Regions from separate parts of the Romboutsia sp. genome, predicted to be linked through region 2. Evidence: riboswitches for the same ligand, from Rfam matches in the RefSeq annotation. Region 2 holds a riboswitch; each other region holds the start of a gene.
What was found. A riboswitch is a leader RNA that binds a small molecule or an ion and turns the genes downstream of it on or off. The one in region 2 is predicted to bind cyclic di-GMP.

Region 1 (3,219 bases), on a different contig from region 2:
CTTGAATTGAACTTGCTTGTTCTGTAGCACCTTGAGCAAGTAATTGCGCACCTTCTGCTACTTGGTCTGAACCCATTGAAACTTGTTCACCTGTAACATTTATTTGTGTTAAAGTACTATTTAAACTATCTACAATTTTGTATACAGCTATTGATAGAGGTTCAAAATCATTTATAAATAACTCACTTGCTCTTTTTTTATCCACATCAATATCTAAATTTCCATTACTAATTTCAGTTAATGAATATGTTAAAATATTTATCATTTCGCTAAGGTCGTTAACTATTTTACTTGTAGCATCTGCTACTAGACCTATCTCATCATCTTCATCTATAAATGGAGTTTCTGAATTTAAATCACCTTCACCTAACTTTTTCAATCTTTCACTACATTCTTTTAATGGGTTTCCTATTTTATTAGAAAGCCTTATTGCTACAATAAATGCTATAATTGTAAATACTATAGCTAATATAACCGTAGTCATGATTGAAGTATACATTTGCCCAAGAAAATCAGCCTTATTTACCATTATACCTATACCCCAACCATTACTATGTTCTACTGGAGCATATCCTACAAGCCAATTTTTACCATCTGCTTTTACATCAGAATATCCTGTTTCTCCTGAAATAAGCTTTTTGTCTGCCTTTGCAAAAGGCATTAAGCTTTTATCTGTTTCTGATTGTTTTATAGAATTTTCTACACCAACAGCACTAGTATCCTTATCTGCAATTGTTGTTCCCTGACTATCTAGAAGGTAAGTATCACTATTTTTGCCTATTTTTATATTAGTAACAATTTCATTTAAAAAATCTTTATCTACATCAAAAGTTACAACCCCTACTATTTTGCTACCTTGTACTCCATTTTCCCAAAGAGGTGCTGAAACTACCATTATAAGTTGTCCTGTTAATTTACTAACAACAGGGCTACTCAGATATGCTTTTCCTTCCATAGAAGCCTTAACATAGTCTCTCTCAGAATAATCTTTTCCACTAAAAAGATCTTTACCATTTACATCCATAATTTGACCTAATGCTACTCCATAGAACTTTTCCTGCTTAGTTATAATTTTTTGTTTTTCTTCTTTACTTACTTTAGGGTCTGAAAGTTCTTTTATAATTCCTGTTTGAATCGCTGCATTTTCAAGATTCATAATTTTTTGAGAAACGTTTTCGGAAGCTTGTTTAGTTGTTTCTACAACTGTATTTGATAAAATATCATTAGAAGTTTTATAATTTAGAAAACTTGTAATTGCTCCTAATAATAAGCAACAAATAACTGCAAAACACACAATTATTAAAGTAAGTTTAGTTTTTATACTTTTATTTTTATCTTGATCTTTACTTTTATGTCTTAATTTAAATTTCATTTTTGATTTATCTCCCTTTATTATTTTGCTTTACATGTTAATTTATCATCATTACTAATAAAATTAACCATTTAAGACTTAGTTATTTACTTGTCTGATCATAGCATTTTTCCTTTAGTTCATATAATACGCATTTGTTCGATTCTTAAAGAAAATAACAACGTTTGCTACAACATCATATTTTTTCATTATTTTTTACATATTATATAACTATAATCTTGCAAACCTTTATTACATTTCCCTACATAATTTACCTGAAATAGTAAATTACATAATTTCAAATTCATTTGTTCCCGATTCTAAAAGTACTTGTGTTTTTGGAATTCCCCATAATAAACCTCCCACGTTAAAATATTACAATTTTAAAAATCCACTTGTATAGTGTAAAAAATAAAAGAGCATCAACATGAACCTGTTAACACTCTTCTCTACAAGACAAATTTATGCAACTGGCTAACTTTTAAAAAGTCCCTCTAGCTTTGCGTCGCCGAATCACTTCGGGTTTGCTAATTTAATTTTATAGTTAAGTTTACATTTTATCTTAACATGAATAGATATTTTTGTAAATAATTAAGATATTATGTATATTTATGTTATTTTTAAAATGCAACAGTAGAAGAATTTACTTCGCTCGTATCACCACTAGTCTAAGTTATTTTGCCTACAAGTGACTTAAAATCCCTGCCTGTTGCTTGAGAATTGTTTTGGTAGAGCATTTTAACATTATTCATAAGGAAGGAAATTTATAATTTCCTATAATATAAAAGAATATTGATTTTTAAAATGGACCCTTTGTCAAGGACATTAAAAATGTGGACTTACACCCTCTTAGTAGACGTATAGATTAGCTAAATTAGTCAATACTTGTACTAATTTTCAAATATTTTATTTAATATATGTATAACTAACTGAAATTTCATTGTATTTTTATTACATTTCTATTTAGCATCAGCCTTTTTCTTAACACTTATAAATATAATTAAGCCATAATAATTATATTTTTTATTATTTTACTAATATTATGTAATCATTAATTTAGTTATGATTTTTTTACTATCTACTTTTATTCTTATACTGTTAAAACCAACTAATTTGAGTTTTTTCATATTTTCTTTTATAATCTGTTATTATATCTTCCATCTTATACAAAAGATTATATTTTTCACATTCTTGTTTAAAAATACACCACATATTCTCATAATTTATAACTTTGTTTTCATAAGCCTCACCATAAGTTTTAATATACATTTTATCTAAATCTTTATTCGGAAAAATCCTTCTTAACTGCTCAAAATAATATTCTTTTTGATTCTGTCTTAATGTCACACCCAAATCATGAGAGTATACAAATTTAGCTCCGCATTCATAAGCTGTTTTTATAATATTTTTTATATTTTCTTCATTATCATTAATATAAGGTAATAACGGCATTAATAATACACCAGTATATATCCCCTTATCAGATAATTTTTTTATAGCTTTAAATCTATCCGATGTAGGGATTACATTCTTCTCTATTAACTTACACAATTCATCATCATAAGTGGTTATTGTCATTTTAACAATTGTAGGTGAGTGACTTTGAATTTTTTTTAGTATATCAATATCTCTAGTTACTAAATCACTTTTAGTTGCAATAGCTACTCCAAATTTATTATCATTAACTAGTTCTAAAGCTTCTCGTGTTAACATATATTTTTTTTCAAATGGATTATATGGATCACTCATGGCTCCTGTCCCTATAATACCTTTAGTTCGTTTTGATTTAAGTTCTTTTTTTATCATTTCAGTTGAATTTTTTTTTATCCTAACTCTATCAAAATCTATAATTTGATAACAATTACTCC
Region 2 (3,219 bases):
ATGAAATCTCCGTCATATTCTATGTGTATATCACTTGCTTTTTTTCTAACTGCACTTTCTAAAATATTGTGAACTAATCTGACTATAGGAGCTGAGTTTACATCTTCTTCTCCTGTTATTTCATCTTTTAACGTGTTTTGTATATCATTTTTTGCGTATTCACTTATCGCTTTATCTATATCTGTATTTGAATACCATACTTCTATTGCTTGGTTTATTTCTGATATCGTTGCTATATTTGGTACTATATCCATACCTGTTATACGTCTAACATCTTGGATAGCTTCTCTATCTTGAGGATCTTCCATTGCCAGATACAGCCTGTTGTCTTCTATTTTATATGGAAATACTTTGTATCTTTTGCATATATTTTGTGGTATTTTTGGTATTGCCTCTGGTCTTATATTTGATGGGGTAAGATCTATGTTATCTACATTTAGTAGTTCTGTTAGTACGTTTGTTAGTAATTCTGCACTTATTAATCCTTGCTCTATAAGGATTTCACCTATTCTTTTTCCTGTTCCTTTTTGTAGAGATAGTGCTTTTTGTAATTGTTCTTCTGTTATGTATCCGTATTGAACTAATTTATCTCCAATTCTTATTTTTTTTGGCATATTTTCACCTCATTTATGTTATATAAGCTTTAAATTGATATCTTTTTAAGATTTATAATAAATAAAAATACAATTAAGTATTTATTATAAAAAAAAGAGTTTAAATCTTAAAGATAAAAACTCTTTTTCATTAAATTAATTTCCTTTTATAAGTGTATAACTAAGCGTTGTTGCACTTACATAACCATTCGTAGTTTTAGCGGCCTCAGTTTTTCCAATCCCTAAATCTTTGACTAATTTATTTTGGGCCTTATCACTAAAAGTAGCTGTAACTTGTAATACTAAATCAGTTGGAACTGATCCAGTTAATGTATAGGTAGCCCCTTCAAATGGTTTAGATAAGTTCTCAATCTCTCCTGCTAGAGCATTTTCTAACGTCACCGTACCTGATGTTGCAGGATATGCTCCTGTATCCGAATATTTAGCTAGCGATGCAGATTTTATAGCACTTATATCTGTTTCTAAACTAGCAACTTTACTTTTTTCTATATTTTTAAATAAAGCTGGTACTGCCACTACTGCTAACACTCCTATAATAGCTATTACTACTAATAATTCCACTAAAGTGAAACCTTTATTATTTTTCTTTTTCTTGAAGTTTTTTATCATATAACTTCCCCCTTATTATTTTTTTATATAATATCCCTCAACCAATATAAGTCCTAATCATTTATCAGGAATATTTTACCAAAACAAAAAGACCATCCTTATCTCTTAGCTAACTTAAAGTTAACTTAAATAAACATAGTCGGTTGCACCACTAGCTCCATATATCCTAGGTGCCCATATACAGGATATACTTCATCGTCTCTAATCACTACCATTTATTTACATAATACCATGTATTTCTTTTAAAATCAACAAATTCAATATATATTTTTACTACTTTAGTGTATTAAAATACATATTATATTTAATCGATTATATATATTTTAATAATACTACAGAACTATTCTTGTACTAATTTGAAATATAATCTAATTATAATAATTTCTCAGGAAATCTTTCAGAAAAAAATACACCCTATTTATAATAAATAAGGTGTATCTAGTAATATTATTAATTAGAATAATATACTAACAGACTCGTTAGAGAATATTTTCTTTATAGCATCCCCAAATAAAGGAGCTACAGTCTTGATTTGTATTTTATCTATTTTCTTATCTTCAGGAAGTTGTATAGTATCAAGTACTATTAACTCACTTATAACTGAACTTTCTATTCTTTCTATAGCTGGCCCTGATAATACTCCATGTGTACAACAAGCATAAACATCCTTAGCACCAAATTCTCTAAGTGCATTGGCTGCATTTACTATTGTTCCAGCTGTATCTATCATGTCATCTAATAATATAACATTCTTTCCTTTAACTTCGCCTATTATGTTCATTATTTCAGATACGTTAGCTTTAGGTCTTCTTTTGTCTATTATAGCTATTGGAACATCTCCATCTAAGCTATTAGCAAATTTTCTAGATCTTGTAACACTTCCTAAATCAGGTGATACTACTACTAAATCTTGTATTTGCTTTTCGTTGAAATAATCTGCTAGTATTTTTCCACCTTGCAGATGATCTAGAGGTATATCAAAGTATCCTTGGATTTGCGCTGCATGTAAATCCATTGTTAATACTCTATCCGCTCCTGCTGCCGTTAATAAGTTAGCAACTAACTTAGCCGTGATTGGATCTCTCGCCTTAGCTTTTCTATCTTGTCTTGCATATCCGTAATAAGGTATAACTGCTGTTATTCTTCCTGCTGATGCTCTTTTCATTGCATCTATCATTATTAATAATTCCATTAAGTTATCATTTACTGGACTATTTGTTGATTGAACTACGAAAACATCACATCCTCTTACTGTTTCCTTGATGTTTACTGATATTTCTCCATCGCTGAATGTTCCAACTTCACAGTCTGCTACTGGTACTCCTATGTAATCAGCTATCTTCTTAGCTAATTCTTTAGATGAATTTCCTGCAAGTATTTTGATTTCGCTTCCGCTAGTATTCATGTACATCCTCCCGAAAATTTAAACATTTGTTATATTTATTAAAAATTCAAGGCTATAGTGCCTAAAAATAATAATCCATTTAGTTGCTATTTCTTATCTTTTTGTTGTTGGTTTTCTACCCAACCTTCTTTTACTACCTGTCTTTGTCTTGCTATTGCTAATGCTCCTTGTGGAACATCTTCTGTTATAGTTGAGCCTGTAGCTATGTATCCTTTTTCCTCTACCGTTACTGGTGCAACTAAATTAGAGTTTGAGCCTATGAATGCTCCATCTTTTACTACAGATTTAAATTTACTTTTACCATCGTAGTTTACAAATACTACTCCACATCCGATGTTTACGTTCTTTCCAACGTGTGCATCTCCTATGTAAGAAAGATGTGATGCTTTAGAATTGTCTTCTATTGTAGCATTTTTAACTTCTACGAAGTCTCCTATTTTTACGTTGTTTCCTATGTTACTATTTGGTCTTAAGTATGCATATGGTCCTACTGTTGTGTTCTCTCCAACTATACTGTCTACTATTGTTGAGTTCTCTACCTCTGTATAATCACCAATTTGTGAATTTGTTATACTAGAATTCATTCCAATT
Region 3 (3,219 bases), on a different contig from region 2:
CGGTTTTTTCGCTAGTGTCAAAATTTAAGTCTGCATTTACAGTAGCCTTTACCTTACCTTCACCAAATATAGGCTCTAATAATCCTACAATAGACCTTTCTAAGTCTTCGCTTAATTCTTTTTCTGCTTTTCTAGCTATATCAACTCCATTTGAATTCGCTGAATTAACATTTCCTTTTTCATCAAATATACCTTCTGATAATAAATTCATATTTTGATCTATTACTTCAACATTTTGTTTTGGTATATTAGAAGTACTTGCAGATACTAATGACATTATAGACCTTACTTGACTAGGTTCTAAATTCGTACCTGGCTTCAAATTAATAGATACAGCAGCTTTTCCTGGAACACTTTCCTTAGCAAAAACTGATTTCTCACCTTGTGTTATCTGTACTCTTGCACTTTCTACTTGAGGGAAAGTTTTTATTGTCTTTTCTATCTCTCCTTGAATCATTCTTTGTTTTTTTATCTCAAATTCTTCATCAGTCATACCGAAAGAAGAACCCTCATCCATAAGTTCAAACCCCTTTGAACCATTAGATATACTACTTGATAATTCGAGTCTCAGCTTATCTACTTCTTCCTTAGGTACATATATACGATCTCCTTCTACCTTAGTCTCAACTTTTCTACTTTCTAATTCGCTAGTTATAACTTTAGCATCAGTAGAATTTAAACCTGAAAAAAGTACATCGTATTTATTATCTTTTGCATATTTAATTCCAAAAATAGTTGCCAAAATAATAGTTATAATTCCAATTATAATAGCTATCTTTTTTCCTTTTTTTAAGCCATTAAACTGTTCCTTTTTAGTGCCCATGAAATTTTTTATATTTTGTATAATTTCTTTTACATTCATTTATTTACTCCTTGTTAATAGCCTACAATTGCACTTTACTTATCTCTTGATAAGCATCAAATAACTTATTTCTAACCTCTAACATCAACTGCATTGACATTTGTGATTCCTGTACTGACAACATAACCTCGTGCATGCTTACGTTTTCACCTTTAATAAGGCCTTCTATCTTGTTGTTAGCATTCACTTGACTTTCATTTACTTTCTCTATAGCATCACCTATAACATCTGAGAAGCTTGCCTTTGACTCTTTTTTATTTACTAGCTGTTCATTATTTACCACAGTATTTTCTATACCTTGTGTAAATATATTTGACTTCGCTGCTATAGCACTTATACCTTGCATATACTCACCTCTTTATATTATCTTCCTATTTCTAGTGCTTTTGATAGCATACTTTTTTGTGCATTTAAAGTATCAACGTTAGATTCATAAGCTCTAGACGCCGTTATTAAATCTGACATTTCAACTAACATATCCACATTAGGATATTCCACATATCCCTTTTCATCTGCATCTGGATGTTCTGGCTCATATAGTTTTCTAAGAGGAGACTTATCTTCTTCTATTGATACAGTTTTTACACCTAGCATACCTAATTTCTCATCATAATTTTCAGAAAAAGTAGCAACTTTACGTTTATATGCCCCACCATCTTCAGTTCTTGTAGTTTTAGAATTTGCCACATTTGATGATATAATATCCATTCTCAATCTCTCTGCAGAAAGACCACTTGCACTAATTCTCATTCCACTAAAAACGCTCATTTACTTACCTCCCCGATATTACACTTTTTATCATCGCTAACTTAGTATTAGTAAGGTTCACTAAAGCATTATACTCAAGTGTTGTCGATGCTTGATTTACCTTTTCATTTTCTAAATCAATATTGTTTCCATCTTCTCTCATAACTGAAGTTGTATCAGTTTTTACTTCTATTTTAGGTTTATTTCCCATACTATCATTTAACGTTTCTTCAAAAGTTACATATTTTCTCTTATATTCTGGTGTATTTATATTTGCAATATTATTTGCAATAGTTTTACTTCTTAAGTCTGTAGCATCTAAGCTCATTTTCATTAAATTGTATATATCCATAACCCCTCCTAATTTGTTATTTTCAATAAAAAAACTATCCTCGAAAAGAATAGTTTAAATTACTTTTATAATATTATTCCTCATTGCTAATTGCTTGAATGCAAACCAAAATAAAATTATAAAATAAATTTTAACTACACAATTATCCAACGTTTTTATTTCATTTTAGTAAGCTATAATCTACATTATACACTTTTTTTCAATGACATTCTACATTTTAATATAAATATGACAACTATTTTCTAACTTTTTTGACTTTTTTAGATATAATAATTCATATTTTCCCTTTATGTGAAGTTATTCTTATTTTATTTTGAGTTCGACTTACAATTTATAATAATAATTATAATACATTGTTTTTTTCACACAAAAAAATACCCTTGAAAGAGTATTTTGTTATATCAGCAGTGATAACAAAAAGTTTATTAACTCTTCGGCAGCTGGCTGGCATAGTTTTTTAACTTTAGCCCCTATAGTTTTGCGTCGCTAGATTTCCCTAGGTTTGCCTATTAAATTTTATTTATATGTAAATTATACCATAATCTTACATAATATGAAACTTTTTTATTATATTTAAATATTTAAAGTCAGGATATTAGCGTCCTAACGATATCTAACATATATGCTAAATTTAAAGCTAAAAGAAAATCATAAATTAGCTTTTCTCAGTTATCAGAGCAATTAAATATAAATAAGGTTAAAAATAATACTTTTCATCCGTATAATAACTTTAGTATTCATAAAATTTGGAGGATAATATATTGCAAAAATTAAGTTTAGTAATGATTACTAAAAATGAAGAGTTTAAATTAAAAAGATGCTTAGAATGTGTTAAAAATATAGTTAACGAAATAATAATTGTAGATACAGGGTCTACAGATAAAACTAAAGATATAGCATTAGAATTTAATGCTAAAGTATATGATTATAAGTGGGATGATAATTTTGCTAATGCTAGAAATTATGCTATTAGCAAATCTAGTGGTGATTGGAACTTAATATTAGATGCAGACGAATTTATTATTAATATAGATTTAAATAGTATTTATAAATTTATGAATTCTAAAGATAAGACTATAGGTCAAATAAAAATAGTTAATTTATTTGAACAAGATGGTGAAATAAGAAAATCTAATTCTTTTATATCTAGATTAGCTCCTAAGGGTGTTTATTTTAATGGAAGTATTCACGAACAATTGGATTCTAGTTATCCTCGTAAAAGAGTAGATATCGAGTTAGAGCATGATGGGTATTTACA

Region 1: another riboswitch for cyclic di-GMP. It lies ahead of AC11VW_RS00210 (methyl-accepting chemotaxis protein); the one in region 2 lies ahead of AC11VW_RS10920 (type IV pilin protein).
Region 3: another riboswitch for cyclic di-GMP. It lies ahead of AC11VW_RS10225 (flagellar basal body protein); the one in region 2 lies ahead of AC11VW_RS10920 (type IV pilin protein).

What each region holds. Positions count from the first base shown of each region.
Region 1 covers NZ_JBXKIW010000002.1:16,785-20,003, reverse strand. Annotated here, with positions in the region: gene AC11VW_RS00210 (methyl-accepting chemotaxis protein) at 1-1,372, opposite strand, end outside; cyclic di-GMP riboswitch class I at 1,814-1,890, opposite strand; gene AC11VW_RS00205 (radical SAM protein) at 2,450-3,219, opposite strand, start outside.
Region 2 covers NZ_JBXKIW010000072.1:13,558-16,776, reverse strand. Annotated here, with positions in the region: gene AC11VW_RS10925 (GspE/PulE family protein) at 1-614, opposite strand, end outside; gene AC11VW_RS10920 (type IV pilin protein) at 750-1,223, opposite strand; cyclic di-GMP riboswitch class II at 1,352-1,434, opposite strand; gene AC11VW_RS10915 (ribose-phosphate diphosphokinase) at 1,678-2,628, opposite strand; gene glmU (bifunctional UDP-N-acetylglucosamine diphosphorylase/glucosamine-1-phosphate N-acetyltransferase GlmU) at 2,715-3,219, opposite strand, start outside.
Region 3 covers NZ_JBXKIW010000065.1:9,350-12,568, forward strand. Annotated here, with positions in the region: gene fliF (flagellar basal-body MS-ring/collar protein FliF) at 1-862, opposite strand, end outside; gene fliE (flagellar hook-basal body complex protein FliE) at 885-1,208, opposite strand; gene flgC (flagellar basal body rod protein FlgC) at 1,226-1,630, opposite strand; gene AC11VW_RS10225 (flagellar basal body protein) at 1,635-1,961, opposite strand; cyclic di-GMP riboswitch class I at 2,394-2,478, opposite strand; gene AC11VW_RS10230 (tetratricopeptide repeat-containing glycosyltransferase family 2 protein) at 2,723-3,219, shown strand, end outside.